One region of the Priestia sp. SRI_019 genome, then DNA from elsewhere that is predicted to be linked to it. Evidence: predicted binding sites of a transcription regulator. Region 1 holds the regulator's gene; each other region holds the start of a gene.
What was found. The regulator Rex, encoded in region 1, represses fermentation and respiration genes when NADH is low (regulators of the CRP and FNR family bind a similar motif). The targets are predictions, from matches to a motif close to TTGTGAAATATTTCACAA.
Positions count from the first base shown of each region.

Region 2: a site for Rex is predicted at 5,647-5,664, ahead of AC2YJL_RS14900 (cytochrome c oxidase subunit II). Genes of this name have one in related genera too.
Region 3: a site for Rex is predicted at 2,244-2,261, ahead of AC2YJL_RS22435 (cytochrome ubiquinol oxidase subunit I). Genes of this name have one in related genera too.

Region 1 covers NZ_JBYCZN010000015.1:8,828-16,641, forward strand. Annotated here, with positions in the region: gene groL (chaperonin GroEL) at 1-1,050, opposite strand, end outside; gene groES (co-chaperone GroES) at 1,118-1,402, opposite strand; gene AC2YJL_RS27130 (CPBP family intramembrane glutamic endopeptidase) at 1,702-2,430, shown strand; gene AC2YJL_RS27135 (YdiK family protein) at 2,427-2,654, shown strand; gene tatC (twin-arginine translocase subunit TatC) at 2,680-3,435, opposite strand; gene tatA (twin-arginine translocase TatA/TatE family subunit) at 3,451-3,636, opposite strand; gene AC2YJL_RS27150 (redox-sensing transcriptional repressor Rex) at 3,690-4,328, opposite strand; gene AC2YJL_RS27155 (ABC-F family ATP-binding cassette domain-containing protein) at 4,787-6,721, shown strand; gene tsaD (tRNA (adenosine(37)-N6)-threonylcarbamoyltransferase complex transferase subunit TsaD) at 6,977-7,814, opposite strand, start outside.
Region 2 covers NZ_JBYCZN010000002.1:907,340-915,153, reverse strand. Annotated here, with positions in the region: gene AC2YJL_RS14935 (DinB family protein) at 1-260, shown strand, start outside; gene AC2YJL_RS14930 (aldose epimerase family protein) at 450-1,505, shown strand; gene AC2YJL_RS14925 (hypothetical protein) at 1,568-1,693, opposite strand; gene AC2YJL_RS14920 (CBS domain-containing protein) at 1,759-2,184, opposite strand; gene AC2YJL_RS14915 (hypothetical protein) at 2,400-2,864, shown strand; gene AC2YJL_RS14910 (cytochrome P450) at 3,043-4,275, opposite strand; gene AC2YJL_RS14905 (TetR/AcrR family transcriptional regulator) at 4,538-5,431, shown strand; gene AC2YJL_RS14900 (cytochrome c oxidase subunit II) at 5,853-6,791, shown strand; gene qoxB (cytochrome aa3 quinol oxidase subunit I) at 6,793-7,814, shown strand, end outside.
Region 3 covers NZ_JBYCZN010000004.1:302,498-310,311, reverse strand. Annotated here, with positions in the region: gene AC2YJL_RS22450 (LacI family DNA-binding transcriptional regulator) at 1-662, shown strand, start outside; gene AC2YJL_RS22445 (threonine/serine exporter family protein) at 807-1,568, shown strand; gene AC2YJL_RS22440 (threonine/serine exporter family protein) at 1,583-2,038, shown strand; gene AC2YJL_RS22435 (cytochrome ubiquinol oxidase subunit I) at 2,341-3,747, shown strand; gene cydB (cytochrome d ubiquinol oxidase subunit II) at 3,734-4,750, shown strand; gene cydD (thiol reductant ABC exporter subunit CydD) at 4,750-6,462, shown strand; gene cydC (thiol reductant ABC exporter subunit CydC) at 6,459-7,814, shown strand, end outside.

The DNA of each region.
Region 1 (7,814 bases):
CTGAGCTTTGATTTGGTTTACGCGTGCTAGGATATCTTCTGCGTTTCCTGCACCGTTTACAACTGTTGTATTTTCTTTTGTTACAACAATTTTAGAAGCGCGACCTAATTGATCGATGCTTGCTGTTTTTAAGTCAAGACCAAGCTCTTCAGTGATTACTTCTCCGCCTGTTAGGATTGCAACATCTTGTAGCATTGCTTTACGACGATCACCGAAACCAGGAGCTTTAACAGCTACAGCTGTAAATGTACCACGAAGTTTGTTCACAACTAATGTTGCTAAAGCTTCGCCTTCTACGTCTTCAGCGATGATTAATAGAGGCTTGCCTTGTTGAACAACTTGCTCTAATACCGGTAAGATTTCTTGAATGTTACCGATTTTTTTGTCTGTGATTAAGATGTATGGATCATCTAATACAGCTTCCATTTTATCTGAATCAGTTACCATATAAGGAGATGCATATCCACGGTCAAACTGCATACCTTCTACCACTTCTAATTCAGTTGTGAAACCTTTTGATTCTTCAAGTGTGATAACGCCGTCGTTACCAACGCGCTCCATTGCTTCAGCAATTAATTGACCTACTTCTTCGTCAGCTGCTGAGATAGCCGCTACTTGAGCAATTGAATCTTTACCTTGAATTGGTTTAGAGATTGCTTTTAGTTCTTCAACCGCTACAGCTACTGCTTTTTCCATCCCTTTACGGATACCCATTGGGTTAGCACCAGCCGTTACGTTTTTAAGACCTTCTCTGATCATTGCTTGCGCTAAAACTGTTGCAGTAGTTGTACCGTCACCAGCAACGTCGTTTGTTTTGCTAGCGACTTCCGCTACTAATTTAGCACCCATATTTTCAAATGCGTCTTCTAATTCGATTTCTTTTGCAATTGTTACACCGTCATTTGTAATAAGCGGTGAACCGAATTTCTTTTCTAATACAACGTTACGACCTTTTGGTCCAAGCGTTACTTTTACAGCATTTGCTAATGTATCTACACCACGTAGCATTGCGCGACGTGCTTCTTCGCTAAATTTAATGTCTTTTGCCATGTTCTTTGACCTCCTCAAGATGTTCTTAATAATCTATTTTTTACGTATGATAAGTTTGTGGTTAAAATTAGCCGATTACAGCTAAAATATCGCTTTCGCGTAAAATTAAGTATTCAGTACCTTCGTATTTCACTTCAGTACCCGCATATTTTGAGAAGATGATACGATCGCCCGCAGCTACTTCTAAAGCTACACGCTCACCGCTTTCTAATACTCGGCCTGTACCAACAGCAACAATCTTACCCTCTTGTGGTTTTTCTTTTGCACTGTCCGGTAACACGATACCGCTTGCTGTTTTTTCCTCAGATTTTACAAGTTCAATCACTACGCGATCACCTAATGGCTTTAACAAGTGAAACAACCTCCTCAAATAATATGTTTGCATTTTTATTAGCACTCAACCTCGACGAGTGCTAACACAATTATTATATTAAAACAAAGTGGGTTTTTTTTGCAAGTATTAAACAAAAAAAATTTAAAATTTACGACAACTACATATAATAGTCTTAGATTTCGACGATTTTGAGAAATAAAGCATTCTTTTCTCTGTTCAATAATATGTATGTTACAATACGAGCAAGAAGAAATTACTAACTTTACAGTACTTCTTCGACATATATACATAAAAACCTTTTAAAGGAGTATAGAAGATTGGAAAAACGTTATTGGTATGTTATCCTCACCTACATCCTTATGCAGTTTTCAGGAGTTGTTGGTATACCGCTGTTAAAATTAACAGGAATGTTTGATGACTATCCAGTTCGAACAGCGAATGTCCTGCTTTTGACTTATTGGACTATCATTAGCTTTATCCTTGGCTTACTTATTGTCTTACTGCTGCTGCGTCGTGACATGTCCATGCGTATAGAACATGCTGGAAAAACGATTGCTGTTGTCTGGTCAGTCCTTGGGGTGTTTCTCGCTATGGCTGGTCAAGCTGTAGCAGGTATGATCGAACACGCTCTTGGCATTACCCAAGTATCTGAAAACACACAAAATATTGTTAACCTTGTTAAAGCAACACCGTTCCTTATTGTCGTTACGTCTGTTATTGGACCAATACTAGAAGAGATTATTTTCCGAAAGATTATTTTCGGCTCTCTTCACAAACGATACAATTTCTTTATCTCTGCATTTATTAGTTCCCTTATTTTCGCTGCGGTACACTGGGATTTTAAACATTTACTTGTGTATACAGCCATGGGATTTGTATTTGCATTCCTTTATGCAAGAACAAGACTAATTGTTGTACCTATTATTGCTCATGTTTTGATGAATACAATCGTTATTTTATCTCAAACTATTTTTGCAGATAAAATTATAGAAATGCAAAAACAAGCAGAACAAATGCAGTTTATTTTTGGAGGCATGTTTTTATGAAGAATATCCCTTTAACACGAGGGTTTATTTATATTATTATGGGGATTTTATTTACTTACTTGGCAATTCAAAATGCTCAGGAAACCGTGTGGAATTTCCCCACAATCTTATTTGCACTCGTAGCCGCATTCGATTTCAGGTTTGCGGTTCGCATCTTTATCTTGCACTACAAAATTAAAAAATTGCAGCAGCAATATAAAAATCAAGATGATTCATCTAAATAAAAAAACCACTGTTTCAGTGGTTTTTTTACATACTAACATCTTCTCTTTCTTGCTCTGCCCTTGCCTTTAACACTTTGCGATACGAAATGCGGGAAATAATGATGCTGATTTCATACAAAATTAAGAGCGGCACTGTCACCATCATGTGCGAGAGCAATTCCGGTGGTGTAATAAGTGCGGCAATAACTAGCAGTACGAAATAGGCATATTTTCGAATTTGAGATAAAAACATAGGCGTGATAATTCCTAATCTCGTCAAAAACATCACGACGACAGGAAGCTGAAACAACAGGCCAAAAGGCAGTGTGAGCTGCATTAAAAAAGAAAAGTATTCATTAATGCCAATCACTTGGTTTACATTCAGCTCATCAGAAACGCGCGTCATAAAATCGACGACAAATGGAAACAACACAAAATAAGAAAAAGAGACACCGCCGATAAAGAGAAAAATGGAAACAGGAATATATCCTAGCGTTACCTTCCGCTCTTTTTCATATAAACCAGGACTAATAAATGCCCAGAGTTGATACAGTGCAACAGGAGCTGCAAGTACACAGCCGATAATAACAGCAAACTGCATATAAATCTTAACTGGATCTGTTAGCCTAAATGCATTCATCGTTAAATTTTTTGCCTCATCAGCATGCTGTAAATAGACAATGACCTTATCCGCTATAAAAAAGCCGCCAATTGTGGCAATCACAAAGAAAAATAAAACAATTAAAATGCGTTTTCGCAGCTCTCCTATATGATCATATATTGACATTTCTTGTTCGGTCATACTATGATCACCCTTTTACTCTTTGTCATCTACTTGACGCTGTTTATCTTTTTCACGATCTTCTGATGCACCGCTAGCGGCATGCTTAAACTCTCTAAGCGTTTGGCCCACTGATCTTCCTAGCTCCGGTAACCGTTTCGGTCCAAAAATAAGCAGTGCTACAATCGCAATAATAATCCAACTGCCTGCTCCAATCCCCATATTCCCACTCTCCTTATTAATTTAGACTTAAGGAAATCGTAACATAGTCCGCCTTATTCAACAGGATAATTTTTCAAAAAGTAGACAAGCGACTGTAATTCTACAGCAAGATCAATATGATGCAGTCGAATCTCATCCGGTACGTTTAAGCGTGCAGGAGTAAAGTTTAAAATTCCTTTAATTCCGCAACTCACTAAACGATCGGTAATTTGCTGAGCAACAGTGGCTGGAACGGTTAAAATCGCTACTGAGATGTCATCACTCATATAATCTTCCAATTGGTCAAGGTGATAAACCGGCACGTCGCCTACTTTTGTACCGACTTTATCTTCTATCACATCAAAAGCGCACTCAATTTTAGTGTTATTATTTTTAATAAAATTATAATTTAAAAAGGCCGTTCCGAGATTCCCTACGCCAATCAGTGCTACTTTCGTTACTTCATCTTGGTCTAACGTTTTACGGAAAAATGTAAGCAAATAATTCACATTGTAGCCGTATCCCTTTTTCCCTAATGCTCCAAAGTAAGAAAAATCCCGGCGAATAGTAGCAGAATCAACTTTCACTGCCTCACTTAACTCCGCTGACGAAACACGCTGTTTACCAGAAGCATGCAAGTTTTTTAAAAAACGATAATAAAGCGGCAATCGTTTAGCCGTTGCTTGTGGTATTTTTAATTGTTCAGTGTTCACGTTGTACCCCCTCAGTTCATGTATGTCATTACTAACATTTTCAAGTCATATTGCATTACCTTTCACAAAGCATCAACCGCTTTGAGGTAGCGCTTCCAATTCTCTCTCTTTTCTCTTGTTTTATATATACTCCGCTTCGCACCCCGACGGCTTTTGTCTATCCAGCACTACTTAAAGTCGGTAGCTAGAACGAAGCAATGTGCCCTTCAAAGGATTCGTTTGTTAGTCATGACGGGTTTTCTACATCCATCATATATAAGTTCAGAGATGCACTTATCTCTTATTTTAACATAGTATCCTGTATAAAATGTGCAGGTAAAATCATTTTATTTCATGAATCAAAACATTCGCTTCATCATTTGTCCTTGTCCCTCTACAAATTACAAACGCTTGTAAGAAGAACTTGTAGTTGAAAATATGTTAAAATACACTATGGATATACTACTAGAGGTGAAAAAATGATTATTCTACAATTGAACGGTATTACAAAATACTATGGGGCAGAACCCATTTTATCGAATATAAAGTTAGAAGTACAATCAAAAGACCGCATTGCCCTAGTGGGACGAAACGGTGCTGGTAAATCAACTTTATTAAAAATTATTGCTGAGCAGCTTTCTTATGACAGCGGAGAAATTATTAAACCTAAAGGTGTTTCCATTGATTATATGGGACAAGATACAGTTCTTGAGTCAACACTCTCCATATGGGAAGAAATGATGACGGTCTTTGCTCCGTTAAAGAAAATGGAAAAAGAATTACGTACGCTTGAAACGAAGATGGGTGATCCAGACATTTTTAATGATTCAGTTCAATACGAAAAACTAACCAAAGAGTACGACCAGCTTCAAGTAACGTTCAAAGATTTAGGCGGCTATCAATATGAAGCGGATACACGGTCTATTCTTCACGGTTTCCGTTTTTCAAACTTTGACTATAGCACCCCTATTTCCTCCTTGAGCGGTGGACAAAAAACGCGCTTGGCTCTTGCAAAACTGCTTTTAACAAAGCCAGACTTGCTTATTCTCGATGAGCCTACCAACCACTTAGATATTGAAACTTTAGCATGGCTGGAACAGTTTCTGCAAGGGTATGAAGGAGCTATTTTAATTGTTTCACACGATCGTTACTTCCTTGATAAAGTCGTAAATCAAGTGTATGAAGTCACACAAAAAACAACGGTCAAGTACACGGGCAACTACTCTAAATACCTTGTACAAAAAGCAGAGCGATATGAAAAAGAGTTGCGTCAGTATGAAAAGCAGCAAGATGAAGTCGCAAAACTGAATGATTTTATTCAGCGAAACATCGCCCGCGCATCGACTACAAAACGTGCGCAAAGCAGACGGAAACAGCTCGATCGAATGGAGTTAATAAATCGACCTAACGAAGGCGAAAAATCAGCTAGTTTTTCGTTTGAAATTGAGCGTCAAAGCGGAAATGAAGTCTTAAATCTTGAAGACGTGTCTATCGGATATGATGAACACAAATATATCGTTCAGCAGGCAAACCTTCGGATTAAAAAAGGTGAAAGCCTTGCGTTGGTTGGCCCTAATGGAGTTGGGAAATCTACTTTATTAAAAGGTATTGTGGATAAACTAAGCTTCAAGACTGGAACCATTTCCTTTGGCTCAAACGTAATGGTTGGTTATTACGACCAAGAGCAAGCCAATTTAACGTCTAATAAAACCGTTTTAAATGAGCTTTGGGATGAATACCCATCCAAACCTGAAAAAGAAATTCGTACAGCGCTTGGAAATTTTCTGTTTTCAGGTGATGATGTACTGAAAATCGTTTCCACGCTTAGCGGTGGTGAAAAAGCACGCTTGGCTCTTGCGAAGCTTATGCTTCAAAAAGCTAATTTCTTAATTTTAGATGAACCTACTAACCATCTTGATTTAGATAGCAAACAAGTACTCGAGAATGCGTTAATCGATTACCCAGGAACTCTGTTATTTGTTTCACATGACCGTTATTTTATTAATCGTATTGCAAACAAAATAGCAGAGCTGTCTCCTGAAGGGTTAGAAGAGTTTCTTGGAGATTATGACTATTATGTAGAAAAGAAAGCAGAAATAGAGGAAATCAAAGAATTAGAAAATATAAAAGCAAACGAAGAACGCACGGTAAAAGTAGATAAACAGTCCTATAAACAAGATAAAGAACAAAAAAAATTGATGAGGCAGCGAACGCGCCGCATTGAAGAAATTGAGACTGAAGTAAACAAATTAGAAGCCGCACAAGCAGAGAATGAAGAACTTCTTTGTGACCCTGAAATTTATCAAAACCACGAAGAAGTATCAAGATTAAACGGTGAAAACGAAAAAATTTCTTCACAGTTATCCACATTAATGGAAGAGTGGGAAGAATTACAGCTTCTTCTAGAAGAATAGTCTATATTTTTTCGTATTTATTCATCCTATTTACTTGTTCGTGCGCTTTAGAACAAGCTTTATCCACTCTGTGAATAAACAGTGGATATCTGTCTGATTTTCATAATTAAAACTTGTTGATAACAGGTCCGTGTACTGAGCGCACGGACTTTTCCACATAATTATCCACAGTTAATTCTAAATTTATTGAATATTGTTGATAAATTATTTTTATCCACAAAAAAAGACGAATGAGAACTAAATCTCATTCGTCTCTTACTCTTCCAAGTCTAAACCGGGGTTTGCGTTTAATGACATATCTGAACGTTTTCCTTGAGCAAATCGTACACTTGCTGCTGCTCCAATCATTGCAGCATTATCCGTGCAGAGAGAGAGCGGCGGGATAATAAGTTCGATGTTTGATAATGGTGCAAATGCCTCTTCTAGCGCTGCTCTAAGTCCTTTATTAGCAGCAACTCCTCCTGCTACTAACACTTGCTTAACGTTATATTCCTTTGCAGCTTTAACGGTTTTAGTTACTAACACATCAATAACACTCGCTTGAAAGCTAGCAGCAAGCGTTTGTGGAAGAATTTCTTCACCTTTTTGCTTCGCGTTGTGGACAGTGTTAATAACTGCTGATTTTAACCCACTGAAACTAAAATCATAGGATCCTTCTTCTAGCCAAGCACGCGGCAAATCAATTAATGGCTCTCCTTCATGTGCAAGGCGGTCAATATGCGGTCCCCCTGGATATGAAAGGTTTAACGTGCGGGCTACTTTATCGTAGGCTTCTCCTGCTGCATCATCTCTCGTTTCACCAATCACTTTAAACTGACCGTGACTTTCCATGTATACAAGCTCCGTATGCCCTCCAGATACAACTAACGATAAAAGCGGGAATTCTAATTTTTTGATTAGCTGGTTTGCATAAATATGTCCTGCAATATGATGAACACCAATTAATGGCTTTTGATGTGCAAATGCTAGCGCTTTGGCTGCATTTACGCCAATAAGAAGTGCTCCCACAAGCCCTGGTCCTTCCGTTACAGCTATTGCATCAATATCTGCAAACGTCAAGTTCGCTTGATTTAAAGTTTCTTCAACTACCACC
Region 2 (7,814 bases), on a different contig from region 1:
CTATTGAAGAGAAGCTTCTTGAATTCAAAAAGGTAAGAATACAGAATTTACATCAACTAAAGCTGCTAGTTAAGCATGAAAAGCACCTTGAAGTGAGAGGAGAACACCCGGAGTTTGGGGAAGTAAAAGTCAGAGAGCTGCTCTCGACTTGGGTTGCTCACGATTTAACCCATATTGCGCAAATTGTTCGAGTAATGGCAGAACGATATAGAGAAGATGTAGGACCTTGGGAAGAATACTTAGGAATACTGAAGAAATAGCAATAACAAACGGTAGCCAGCCTTTATCATTCAAGCTTGAATTAAGAAATGTACACGATTACAATAAAATGAGAATAATGAAGATTCAGGAAAGATTGCAGAGGGAACTATAACAACATATCCGATGTTTATAACATGCAGGGTTCGTTGAGCAATTTATGAATAAAAAGAGGATTGGACTGATTAAAAATGAAAGTGAACTCAGAGAAATTTGGCGAACTAAACAATCAAGCTGTACATGCTTATACCTTATTAAATGATGAAGGGCTTAAAATCACCTGCCTTGACTATGGATGTGTAATATCAAATATTGAAATGCCGGATTCTGAAGGGAAGATTGAAAGTGTTGTATTGGGATTTGATTCAATAGAAGAATACCAAAAGTATTCTCCTTATTTCGGAGCTGTGGTCGGACGCGTAGCAGGGCGTATAGGCGGAGCAGCGTTTGAGCTTAATAATGAAACCTACCGTCTAGAGAAAAATGAAGGAAACAACCATCTGCATGGCGGAGCAGAAGGATTTAGTCACAAAATATGGAATGCCAAAACAATTGATGCAAGTGATTATGTAGGCGTTGAATTTACATATGTAAGTAAAGACGGAGAAGAAGGCTATCCCGGCAACCTTGAAGTGAAAGTTACGTATACATTAACGAATAAAAATGAGTTCCATATTTCTTACGAAGGAATAACAGATCAAGATACTCTTATTAATTTAACAAATCATACGTATTTCAATTTAAGCGGAAATCTAAAAGAAACGGTGTTGGATCATGTTTTGAAGCTGAAAAGTAACGAATTCTTAGAGTTGAATGATGATCTTTTACCTACTGGAGAAGTGTTAAACGTCACAGATACCCCATTTGATTTTAGAGAAGGACATAGTCTCAAGGAAGGAGTCGAATCTACACATCTGCAAAATATATTAGTGGGTAAAGGATACGATCATCCATTTCTTTTAGAAGCAGAAGCTGAAAATCAGATGTCATTATTTGATCCTGCAAGCGGCCGCAAAATAGAAGTCAAAACGGATCAGCCTTCAATCGTTCTCTATACGGGAAATCATCTAGACGAAGAATTCAAAATTAGAGGAGTTCATTCAGAGAAATACCTTGGTGTTTGCCTAGAAACACAAGGTTTACCGGACGCTATTCATCATAAGCATTTTCCTTCTTGTGTATTAAAGCCAGGTGAAAAGTATGAAGCATATACTCACTATACATTTATAACTGATCGCAGCCTGTAACAAAACGGGATGATAAAAAGGATTACAAACGAGCCTCTGCCGATTGTAATCCCTTTTTATTCTTACTTTTTCTTTTGGCTTTTTGCACGATTAGCGTCAAGCTCAGCCGCATATTCTTCTTGAGACTTTCCTTGCTTTTGACTCTCAGACTGAATCTTTTTAAATTTGTTATCGTTTAAATTTGGCATGTTAGCACCTCCTTGCAGACAGGGTTATTTTGTACAAGCATTAAGGATTTATATGCTGAAAAGTTTTAATGAACTTGGTTAGAAATTTCGCTTAATGCTGCACCAGCTTCATCAACATATACGTTCACTGTCGCAAGGTCGCCGATTGCGCAGATTCCAACCATATTATTATTATTCTCCACTACAATAATGCGGCGGATTTGATGGTCAGCCATCATACGTGCACACTCGTGAATATCCGTATCCGGAGAACACGTAATTACATCTTTAGTCATACAATCATGGCAATGCACAGTGCTGCAATCTTTTCCATCCGCCACGCAGTTTAATACGATATCACGGTCTGTGATCATTCCCATTACTCGATTTTCTTGACACACCGGCACAGAACCACAATTAATATCACGCATTAATTTTGCAGCTGCTGTTACTGGGTCGTGCGGTGCACAAGCTTTCACATCTTTAGTCATAACTTCACGTACTGTAGTCATTTTTAATTCCTCCTTTTAAACATTCACCTCCGTATTTTCTCCATGCACATGCAGAATATGAGAATCAATAATTTCCTGAAAGCAAAAAATCTTGTAATAAAAGGCGAATAAAAAACTAACGCAGTGTAATAAGCACATAAAAAAGAGCGTATTACACAAACTAAAGAGGATATGATCTAGCTTACATTTTCGTAACGGCAGGAGTTGGGTACATAATGAAAGGAAAGTTAACGCTTTTGGCAGTACTTTTATTGCCTTGGCTGTCTATAGTAAAAGTTGATAAATTTGTCTTTAAAAGATACCTACCTGTTTTAACATTTAGTTCATTAGTTATTGCTTTTATAAGTGAGTTATCTAAAAGCTTTACTTGGTGGAAAGTGAGAAAACCTCTTTTTCCTAAACTTTCAAGCGATATATCTTTTATCTTTGGACCATTTTTTGTAGCTAATTTTTGGGTATTCAAGCTGACCTATGGAAATTTCAAAAAATATTTGCTGATTAACGTTCTATTTGATTATCTATTTGCTTATCCTTTGACGAGTCTGGCAGAAAAACTAAAGGTATACAAAATGGTCAACATGACGCGTTTTCAACTTTTTGCCATCTCGATTGCGACTGCTCTTATTAATTATTTGTATCAGCATTTTATAGAAGATGTATTAAGGCAGAGAAGGCAATAGCTGATATTTCGTTAACCAGCTCATCGTCACTTGAATTTCGGTACTGTCTGCTTTAAATCATATTAACGGCCTCCTAAACTTGGTACATAAATAATTAAACGAGATAATAAAAGAAAAGAGAAACATGAGAGAAGATAAACTTCTTTCATGTTTCTCTACTTTATCATGTACATAACCTTTATCTGTACACCGTCATCGGCAAATACGTTAAAGATTGCCCCGTAGCTGAAGCAGTTAAATGCGATTCTAATTCAAAATCTTCAAATGGTTCGATATGAGAAAAGGCCTCTAAAAAGGCTTCTAATATGATTGTCATTTCAAGTCGAGCAAGAGGGGCGCCCAAACAAAAATGAGGTCCGTTCCCAAACGTTAAGTGTTTTTTATTAGTTTGGCGATGAATGTCTACAGAAAAAGGGTTTTCAAACATATTCTCATCCATATTACATGCGCTCATCCACGCAATAACAACATCTCCTTTTTTTAGCTTAACGCCTAATAAATCGTTATCTTGTTTAACCGTCCGATCTCGTCTGGAGATGTGAAACCGATATCGAAGCATTTCTTCTACTGCTTTTGGAGCTAATTCTTTATTGTTTCTCAGCTCTCTGTATAACGACTCTTCGTCATATAAAAAAGAATAAAACATATTTGCAATGGCGTGACTTGTGGTTTCAACTCCTGCACCTAAAAGCAGCATGGTAGCGTGTACAATTTCTTCATCTGTGAATGTTTCACCATCAACTTCGGCTTGAATTAAGTCTGAGATAATATCATCAGAAAGGTTGGAGCGCTTTTCAATGACAATCGGGTAGAGGTATTGAAAATATTCAGCTCCTGCACGCTGCTTTTCTTGTTCAATCTCTTCTAATCTTTCTTGGTCATAAGGCTGAAACAGAATATCTACCCATTTTTTAAACTGATATCGGTCTTTTACCGGTACGCCGAATAGATCTGCTATAACTAAACTAGGAAAAGGAGAAGATAAATCGTCAACAATATTAATAGTTGAATTCTTTTGTATCGCTTCTACAAGGTCTGCTGCAATTTGTTTAATTCGCGGTTCCCAGTTCTTTAAACTGCGAGGAGTAAAAGCTGCAGCAAGCAAAGATCGCGCTTTCCGGTGGTCAGGAGGATCTAAGTTTGTAAGATTGGTAATTGGAGATGTGCTTTTTTTCTTACTATTATCCCCAACAAAAATAGTGGTTCTTTGTCCATCGCTTGAAAAAAATTCGTAGTTGCTCAAGACTTGTTTAACATGGTCGTATTGGAATACATTCCATGTGTTTGTTTCTTCATGAAAATAAACAGGATGGTTGTTCAGCATTTCTTTATACCATTGGATAGGGAAAAACTCTTCTGCACGTGATTGGAATTTTGGAATGTCTGTAACGGGAATGACTTCTTTGTTCATATGATCTTATTCCTCCTTCAGAATAGGTATAAATTTGGAATCTACTAACTACATAGCGCTTAGTAGTTGTTACTTGCTAGAAATTACTTTGTTGAATTAACCTATACTATCAGTACATTTTTATACTATATGTATAAAAATGTACTGATAGTATATAATTATTTTTAGTTGTTTATCAAGGAAAAAGGATAAAATTCACGTAGGAAAAAGCAGATAAGTTATACTAAATAAAAAGTAAATTGTAAACAGAGGAGTAGCAGCAATGAATCAAAAACAGCTCGATATTTTAGGGCATACGCACCAGCTTTTTATGGAAAAAGGATACGTAGACACTTCGGTACAAGATATATTAGAAAGAAGCGGGATTTCAAAAGGAACATTTTATAAATATTTTTCATCTAAAAGCGAACTGCTTCTCTCATTACTTTCGTCTTTGCAAGAATCACTTATTCTACAAAGAGAAAAAGTAGCCATTGAATATAAAGGAGACAATCAGAAGGTATTTGAAGAACAGATAATTTTTATGCTGAACTTTGCAGAGCAAAACAAAATTCCTGAAATGATTGAAAGTACACTCGTTTTAAATGAGATCAAAACATTTCAATATATAGAGGAGTTAAAAACAGCAACATTCAACTGGATATATGAACGTTTGCAGCAGATTTTCCCGTCTAAGACTTCTCCTTATTTATTTGATGGAGCTGTGCTGCTAGAAGGAATGCTTAACAATATATTTAAAATGAATAAAGCACTAAACTATCCATTGCCTATTGAACAAATTGTCCGTTATTGTATGAAGCGTATAGAGGAAATCGTAATCGAAGTAGCAGAACAAAAAGAACAGTTATTTAATCCCTACGTTTACTCTGCGGTATTTAATGAGAAAAGAGAAAGTCATTTTTCGACTGAGCTTACGCGCGTAACCGCGAAGTTAAAACGGGTGATTGAAAATAAACTAACAAATCAAGAGGAGCAAAAGAAGAGTCTGGAATTTGTGACGTTTATCTCTGATGAATTACTGCAAAATGATACGGAACCTCGCACATTTATTATTCAGAGCTCTCTTTTATCGCTAGAGAAAATCAATACCCTCGCACAGACCAAAGAGTTAGAGGAATATAAAGAAGTCATAACTGTCTTAACAAAAAATGATTGATTGGATGTTTCAGCATGTGAAGCAAACAAACTAGTAAGAAATAAAGCTCCATACTTCATTACTCCTAAAAAGCTCTTCCAGTTAATAAGAACTGGAAGAGCTTTTTGCTTTTATCAGAATCTACGCGCTAGGAGCAAGGCATTTCACACCACATTTACCCAAATATGTGACGAAATTATGGTAAAGCCATTTAAACTAGATAAAAATCGCTTCAAGTGTGATAAATATCACACCCTTTAACAACGCAACATGATAATTTTTTAGGAGTAAGCAATATGTCATGACAAACTTCAATATGTTAGGAGGTTTTTAGCCTTTTGATCTGTTGAGATGCATCTCTAATATGAACGTTTATATACCATTATTATGTACAGAGATTTAGAGGAAGGGAGCCTGAACTTAGGTGAGAAAGCAAAAATCAATGCATATTAGCAAGTTAATCATTCTCTCCGTATTCATCACAATTTTTTTAGCAGGCTGTGATAGTCGTTATTTGATTTTAAATCCGCAGGGGGCGGTGGCTCAAAAAGAATACCAGTTAATTATTTTTTCCATAATTTTATGCACAATTGTTGTTATTCCTGTTTTAGGTCTGCTTGTGTATATCGTTTTACGCTACCGCGATAAGCCTGGAAACAAGGCTCCGTATCGGCCAGATTGGGACGATAGTAAGCGTCTTGAATTTATTTGGTGGGGCATCCCCATTATTATTATTGGTATTTTAGGTTTCGCTACGGCCAAGACGACGTATGACTTAGCAGATCCGCCGAAAAAAGATGTAAAGCCGCTAACGATTGAAGTAACATCCCTTGACTGGAAATGGTTATTTCAATATCCGGATCAAGATATTGCGACAGTGAACTATGTCAAAATTCCAAAAGATGTGCCCGTTCAATTCGTGCTAACGTCAGATGCACCTATGAATTCTTTTTGGGTACCCCAGCTGGGAGGACAATTATATACCATGCCGGGAATGGCAATGGGGCTTTGGCTGCAAGCTGATCACAAGGGAGAATATTTTGGTTCGGGTGCGAATTTTACGGGTGAAGGGTTCGCTCATATGAACTTTAAAGTTAAATCTACATCGACAAAAGAATTTAATCAATGGGTAAAGCAAGTGAAAGAAACATCACCAGCTTTAACAAAAGCTGATTATAGCAATCTTGCCCAACAAGGTCTTTCTCTAGAAAAATCGTATTCTACCATTCCTAAAGGCTTATTCCAAGAAATTGTCATTAAAAACGGTGGTCAATATTATAGTCAGCATCACCATATGAAAAATGGAGACATGAAGACTATGAATGTGGCTTCTGAAGAACAAGTACATACACAGCATGAGCACCAGGAAGGAGGAAAATAAGTTGTTAGACAAATTAAAAGATTTTTCATCTCATTTTTTCGTGACAGGAGAACCTATGATTTACGGAGCAGATGTCGCCATTTTGTTAACACTAGCCGGTATTATTTTTGTTCTTACGTATCTTAAAAAATGGAAGTGGCTATGGCGTGAGTGGCTCACAACGGTGGATCATAAAAAAATTGGAATTATGTATATGCTTTCTTCATTATTGATGCTGTTTCGAGGCGGAGTAGATGCATTATTAATGCGTATGCAACTAGCATTCCCTCAGTGGCATTTTCTAGATTCTAATCATTACAACGAAATTTTTACTACGCACGGAACTATTATGATTCTATTTATGGCAATGCCGCTTATGTTTGCTTTCTTTAACATTGTTGTGCCGCTTCAAATTGGAGCAAGAGATGTCGCCTATCCTTTTTTAAACGCGGTAAGCTTTTGGCTATTTTTCTTTGGCGCCATGCTTTTTAATTTGTCGTTTGTAATCGGCGGCTCGCCAGATGCAGGATGGTTGAGTTATCCGCCGCTTTCTGGCATGCAGTTCAGTCCTGGACCAGGTCAAGATTTTTATATTTGGGGTATTCAAATATCAGGTATTGGCAGCTTGGCTTCTGGAATTAATTTTATTATGACTATTTTAAAAATGCGTGCGCCGGGCATGAAACTTATGCATATGCCGCTATTCACGTGGTCCGTTCTAGCAAGCTGTATTATTATCATTTTCGCGTTTCCTGTATTAACCGTAACGCTTGCTTTATTGTTTATTGACCGCTTCTTTGACGGACACTTATTTACTATGACCGGCGGAGGAAATCCGATGATGTACATTAACTTAATTTGGATGTGGGGACATCCTGAAGTGTATATCGTTGTACTTCCTGCATTCGGCATTTTTTCTGAAATCGTTGCAACGTTTTCTCAAAAGAAGATATTTGGCTATAAGTCTATGGTTTTTTCAATGATGATTATTAGCGTTCTATCGTATTTCACATGGGTGCATCATTTCTTTACGATGGGTGCAGG
Region 3 (7,814 bases), on a different contig from region 1:
TTATGATGAATCATTGGTTTGATGGGGTCATTTTATTAGACTATGTAGCTGCTCAGCATCCGTTTGTAGATGTATTAAAACAATATCAAACGCCTTACGTTTCTCTTACAGGTGACGCCTCTTCTGCACTTTGGCCGATTGTACATGTAGATGATGCGGTGGGAATGCAATTAGCTGTTGCTCACTTAACGGACCTTGGTCATAAGAATATAGGGTTCGTTGGAAAAGCTGTAAGCGGAGTCGAGCACCGTCTGTCTCTTTTTTATCAGTATGTACCGTCAGCAAACGCAAAGTTTGTGAAAGAAGATATGAATGACTCAGATGAACTATATCAGTTTATAAATGAGCTAGCTCATCATCCAGATCCTCCAACTGCGCTTATTTGTGCTACGGATTACATCGCTCTGAAAGTGATACACTGTGCGTGGCAAAACGGGCTTCACGTTCCAGCAGATTTGTCTGTTATAGGGTTTGATGATATTACAGAAGCTAGTGAAGCGCATCCTCCACTAACAACTATCCGTCAACCGATGGAAAAAATGGCTGAAAAAGCAGTAAACCTCTTACTTCAGCAAATTCAGGATCAGCAAGAAATAGATCAGATACAGTATAAAATGGCACCTGTATTAGTAGAGCGTGAGACCACAAAACGTATGAATTGATAAGGAATGTATATACTATTCCTGAAAGTGTGAGACAAAAAGTCCACACTTTTTTGCATTAACCATTGCGTCCACTTCCCTCTTTCTTATACACTGTATGCTGTAGGGGAAAAAACCAAGCTTTAATATGTTTGGAGCGATTTGATGACACAACAAAAATTAGATAAATATGAAATTATGGACGTTAGCTTACTAGCAGGTAAAATTATGTTAGAAAGCGGAGCAGAAACATATCGAGTAGAAGACACAATGATGCGGATTGCAGCGTCTTACGGTATAAAAAAATCCCACAGCTATGTGACGCCAACAGGGATTATGTTTTCACTTGAAACGAAAGAACCGACGAAAACGAAGTTAATTCGTATTTCCGAACGAACGACCGATTTAAAAAAAGTAACCATGGTAAATAGCGTCTCAAGAACAATCAGTCAAGGAAACATTTCCTTGGAGGAAGCGTATGAAATGCTACAAGAAATTGAAGCAACGAACGTAGCTTTTCCACTATGGGTTCAACTTGCAGCTGCATCCATTTCTAGCGGATGCTTTTTAATCATGTTTCAAGGTTTATGGACGGACTTTATTCCAGCCATGTTTTCAGGAGGTCTCGGATTTTTAACCGTGGTGTATTTCCACCGTCTTATTCCGATTCGCTTTTTTGCTGAGTTTACCGCTTCGTTAGTTATTGGACTTTTATCAGCTCTCTTAGTCGCTTCAGGACTAGGCACGCAAATTGATAAAATTATTATTGGATCCGTTATGCCTCTCGTTCCTGGCTTATCCATTACCAATGCAGTGCGAGATTTAATGGCGGGACATTTACTGTCTGGATTATCAAAAGGAGCAGAAGCGTTTCTGACGGCATTCGCTATCGGTGCAGGTATTGCCATTGTATTTACGCTTCTATAGAAGGGAGGCATCATATGCATATCGTAGAGCAGATAATTACAAGTTTTATTGCTTCAGCAGCATTTGGGATCATTTTTAATGTTCCACGTGAATCATTATTAAAAAGTGGCTTTGTCGGAATGATTGGCTGGCTCATTTACTATTTGCTAACGTTCTATGGCGTAGATGAAATTCCAAGCACAGTTGCATCGGCCTTCTTTATTGCTATTATTAGTCAAATTTACGCAAAAATTTACCGAACGCCGATCATTATTTTCACCGTAGCAGGTATTATTCCGCTAGTTCCAGGAGGAACAGCATACGATGCCATGCGTAACTTTGTAGAAAATAATTATAATGAAGCGATTAGTCTTGCAGCGAAAGCCTTTATGATTTCAGGTTCAATTGCCATTGGTATTGTGTTTTCTGAAGTCATCAACCAAATCATTCGTCAATCTAAATTAAATGCCAAAGCAAAATATCGACCGTAGAGAAGCAAGCTCAAATCAGAGCGTGCTTTTTTTATGAAAAAAATAAACAGAACCTTCACTTTTTTTGTCACAAGAAAGTCACGTTTTAGTCTAAAAACGTTCAAAAAATGTACGTGCACAGCTAAAAAAATAGACTATACTATGTAAATAGAAAGAGAGATATTACATATGTATGTGAAACACTGAGCATATCTCTCGAATTATTATGCTCAATATTTCACAATGTAAGTAAAAGATACTCAGAAATGAGCAAAGTATCTATGGAAATGATGAATGTTCTTATATATGAAAGGAGAAAGAAGATGGATACAGTTATACTATCGCGTATTCAATTTGCATCAACGACGCTGTTTCATTTTATCTTTGTACCGCTATCTATCGGTCTTGTCTTTTTAGTAGCGATCATGGAAACGATGTACGTAGTAAAAAAAGATGAACAGTATAAAAAGATGGCAAAGTTTTGGGGACACTTATTCCTGATTAACTTTGCTGTCGGAGTCGTAACAGGTATTTTACAAGAATTTCAGTTTGGCATGAACTGGTCAGAGTACTCACGGTTTGTAGGAGATGTATTCGGTGCGCCGCTTGCTATTGAAGCACTGCTAGCGTTTTTTATGGAGTCCACTTTCCTTGGACTGTGGATTTTCGGGTGGGATCGTTTGCCTAAATGGCTGCACTGTCTATGTATTTGGCTTGTTAGTCTAGGTACTATTTTTTCAGCGTTCTTTATTTTAACGGCTAATTCTTTTATGCAGCATCCGGTTGGAATGGAGCTGAATAATGGACGTTTAGAAATGAATGACTTCTTTAAATTGTTAACAAACGGTCAGCTGTGGGTTGAATTCCCTCATACCATTTTAGGTTCGTTTGCAACAGGCGCCTTTTTTATCACGGGTGTCAGCGCCATTATGCTCTTAAAGAAAAAACATTTGGCTTTTGCCAAAAAATCATTTCAAGTTGCCATTATTGTAGGGTTAGTTTCAGGTGTAGGAATTGCGTTATCTGGTCATGAACAGGCTGGATACTTAGTTAAAACACAGCCCATGAAAATGGCCGCAAGTGAAGGATTATGGGAAAACAGCGGAAGTCCAGGCGCTTGGACGGTAACAGCAAATATTCACCCCGATGAAAAGAAAAATACGGGCGAAATCAAAATACCTTATTTATTAAGCTTCTTATCATACGGGAAATTTTCAGGTTCCGTTCCTGGGATGAATGAGCTGCAGGAGCAGTATACGGCGAAATATGGAGCAGGGAATTATATTCCACCCGTTCGGACAACATTTTGGAGTTTCCGCATTATGGCTGGTCTAGGTGGCGTATTATGTGCATTAGGCATTTGGGGCACGTACTTGCTTTCTCGTAAAAAACTTCAAGAAAGCAAACTATTTTTACGTATTATGACGATTGCCATTGCCTTTCCGTTCCTTGGAAGCTCAGCAGGTTGGATTATGACAGAGATTGGCCGTCAGCCTTGGGTTGTATTTGGCTATATGAAAACGGAAGATGCCGTGTCTCCTGGTGTAACAGCAGGTGAATTGCTGTTTTCTATTATCTCGTTTTCGTTCTTTTATTTAATTTTAGCTGTGATTATGGTGTTCTTGTTCGTTAAAGAAATTAAAAAAGGTCCAGATCACGATCATGAAGCACATACAAAAGTAACATCAACTGATCCGTTTACAAAGGAGGGATACAATGTTTTCTCTTAATGAATTCTGGTATTTACTAGTATCCATTCTGTTTGTTGGTTTTATCTTTTTAGAAGGCTTTGATTTTGGGATTGGAATGGTGTCTCGTTTTTTAGGAAGAAACGACTTAGAGCGACGAGCTTTTATTAATACAATCGGTCCTTTTTGGGATGCAAATGAAGTTTGGCTAATTTCAGCAATCGGTGCTATGTTTGCCGCTTTTCCAAACTGGTATGCAACGCTATTAAGCGGGTCATATGTTCTTTTTGTTCTTCTTTTGCTTTCGCTTATTGGCCGCGGTGTAGCATTTGAATTTCGAGGGAAAGTTGAAAAACAAGCGTGGAAAAATGCATGGGATTGGGTTATCTTCTTTGGAAGTCTTTTTCCACCGCTCATTTTTGGTATCTTATTTTCAGCGCTAATGAAAGGACTGCCTGTTGAGCGCAACATGCAAATGAATGCCGGCTTTTCGGATATTGTTAATCTATATACCATCACAGGCGGCGTTACGTTAACAATGCTTTGCTTATGGCACGGACTTATTTTTGCCACGATCCGTACGATGGACGATATTAGAGATCGTTCACGTAAGGTCGCTATGAAGCTTTTGCCTATAAATGCCTTATTACTTCTTATCTTTTCAGGCATGACGTTTTTTGAAACAGATTTATTCAGTAATCATAGCCGCTTGATGCTATATACATTTTTCATCGGTATTTTCGTGTATTTACTAGCAGGATTTTTCCTTACACGTAAAAAAGATGGATGGGCATTTGCTATGTCTGGCTTAATTTTAATTCTATCAATTTCCTCTATATTTGCAGGATTGTTTCCAACCGTTTTGGTTAGTTCAATCAATGAAAGCTATAGTTTAACGATTCATAATGCAGCATCAGGGAATTATTCCTTAAAAATTATGTCTTACGCTGCTATTGCATTACTGCCTTTTGTGTTAGGTTATCAAATTTGGAGCTACTACGTTTTCAGAAAACGTGTAGATCATAAGGAGCATATGGAGTATTAATGGGTAGAAATTTAATGGTTTACAACGGAATAAAAATGGTTCTTGCCGTGTTAATAGGGCTTATTACTATTCAAAGTGTAGCCATTATTTTTCAAGCTAAGTGGCTCGCCGAAGTAATTACCGCTCTTTTTCATGGTGAAAGTTTAACTTCGCAGACAAAAGCAATCGGATTGTTTTTGTCTGCCTTTATGATTCGTCAGATCGTAAGTTTTATAGTAAAAAAAACAGCATATCAATTTGGAGTCAAAACGACGCAGGAACTTCGTTTGATAGTCATGCAAAGCATTTTTTCATTAGGACCGCGTTTTACCAAAGATGAAGGAACAGGAAACTTGGTGACGCTCATCACCACAGGCCTACAGAAGCTTCGCGCTTATCTCGAGCTGTTTTTGCCTAAATTGGCCGCCATTAGCGTTACACCTTGGCTAGTGCTTGCTTTCGTCTGGTACCATGATCGGCTTTCAGGCATTATTTTACTTGTGACCATGCCAATTTTAATTTTATTTATGATTTTGCTTGGATTGGCTGCACAAAAAAAAATAGATAGCCAATGGGAGACATATCACGTGTTGTCCAACCACTTTGTAGATTCGCTTCGAGGGTTAGAAACTTTAACATTTCTCGGGAAAAGTAAGAAACATGCTGAAACGATTGAAAGAGTCAGTGACCGTTATCGAAAAGCGACAATGGGAACGCTCCGAATTGCTTTTTTATCTACGTTTGCTTTAGATTTCTTTACGATGTTATCTGTAGCCATCGTGGCTGTTATGCTTGGTTTGCGGCTGGTGAACGGGTCTATGACATTAGAACCTGCACTTATGATTTTATTGCTGGCGCCTGAATATTTCCTGCCGATACGAGAAGTCGGAAACGATTACCATGCAACATTAGACGGAAAAGAATCCGGAGATGCATTACTTAAGATTGTGAAGCGGGCTGAAAAACCGTCTGCTAAAAAAGAAGCTGTTCCTAGTTGGACTGAAAGCAGTGAACTTCAATTACGTCATATTACTGTCAAATATGACAAAGAGCAGCCGCCTTCTCTTGAAGATGTGTCACTGCATGTTAAAGGAATAAAGAAAATTGGAATCATCGGAAAAAGCGGAGCTGGAAAATCGACGCTTATTGATATACTCAGCGGCTTTGTACAATCTACAGAAGGTTCTGCTGAAGTAAACGGCGTGCCAATTGATTTACGCTCAGATGCTTGGCAAAAGCAGATTACGTATATTCCTCAGCACCCATTTATTTTTAATGGAACAGTAAAAGAAAATATTGAATTTTATCAAGACAGAGGCGGCTCATATGATTATCAAGATGCTTTAACGAAAGCAGGACTTTTATCAACGGTTCAACAGATGCCTAAGAAGGAAAATGAAATGATAGGGGATGGGGGACGGCAGCTTAGCGGCGGCCAAGCTCAAAGGATTGCTCTAGCAAGGGCATTTCTAAGCGACCGTCCTATTGTTATGCTTGACGAACCAACGGCACAAGTCGATATTGAAACGGAATATGAATTAAAGCAAGATATTTTAACGATGTTCCAAGAGAAGTTATTTATTTTAGCTACGCACCGTCTGCATTGGATGAAAGACATGGATCTCATTGTTGTAATAGAGGACGGAAAGGTTGCAGAAATCGGTAATCATCAAGAACTGATTCAAAAAAAAGGAGCTTACTATCAATTTTTACATGAAGAGGAGGAGATATGATGAAATATAAAAGTTGGATATGGCCCTACTTTAAAACATATAAATATCGTATCTTTTCTATCTTATTACTAAGCATGTTAACGATTGGTTCTGCTTGCGCGCTAATGTTCACGTCAGGTTATTTGATTTCAGCTTCTTCCTTACGGCCAGAAACGATTTTATTGGTGTATGTTCCAATTGTACTTGTGCGTACATTTGGTTTAAGCCGAGCCTCATTCCGTTATGCGGAGCGTCTTGTCAGTCACGATTTTATTCTTCGTATTTTGGCTAAAATGCGTACACGTCTTTATCGTTTGATTGAACCGTTAATTGCTACATCTCGCTATCAAACAGGAGATGTTTTAGGCGTTCTCGCGGAAGATATTGAAAGTTTACAAGGCTTGTTCTTGCGTACCATTCTTCCAACAATTTCAGCTGTTATTTTATATGTTATTTCGATTGTAGCTTTAGGATTCTTTAGCCTAAAGTTTGCATGTTTGATTGCCATCTATTTATTTTTATTAGTAGTAGTGATGCCGCTTTTTTCCCTTTGGCATATGAAGGCAGCCAATCAGCGATATAAATCAAGCAAAGCACAGTTATATGCCAAGGTCACAGACGGCTTTTTAGGAGTGGCTGATTGGGTGTTAAGCGGTCAGCAGCAGTCATTTTTTCATTCGTATAACAAAACAGAAAATGAGTTAGACGGCATGGATCGCAAGCTTAAACTATGGACGTATTACCGAGAATTGTTTGGACAACTTATTGTAGCAGGTTTAATTGTCACAATGATTTGGTTTGGGGCTTCTCTTTTTGCAGATAAAGAGCTTGCAGGTGTGTTTATTGCTGCTTTTATTTTAGTAGTATTTCCTTTATCTGAAGCGCTGCTGCCAGTAGCTAATGCGGTAGAAAAGATTCCTCAGTTTGAAGAATCATTAAATAGAGTACAGGCAATGGAAAAGAACTGGGAAGATGTGAATGAAAAGAAAAAACATACTCTTTCTCTACCTTATGAAGGTTCATGGAATTCGGTTAGATTAAAAGTTGAGCATGTAAGTTTTCGCTATAGTAATGAGGAGGAGTCAGTAATTCATGATCTTTCATTTCAAGTCGAGCAAGGGAAAAAAATTGCGATTCTTGGCAAGAGTGGAGCTGGAAAATCGACTCTATTAAAGTTGCTGCAAGGCTCCTTAGCACCTACAGAAGGCACAGTTCAACTAAACGGTCAGTCTGTTGCTGAAGTTCGTGAAGATGTACCAAAACTCATCTCTGTATTAAATCAAAATCCTTATTTATTTAATACAAGCGTAGCCAACAATTTATTACTAGCTAATGAAGAGGCCACAAAAGAAGAAGTAATTGAGGCCATGAAG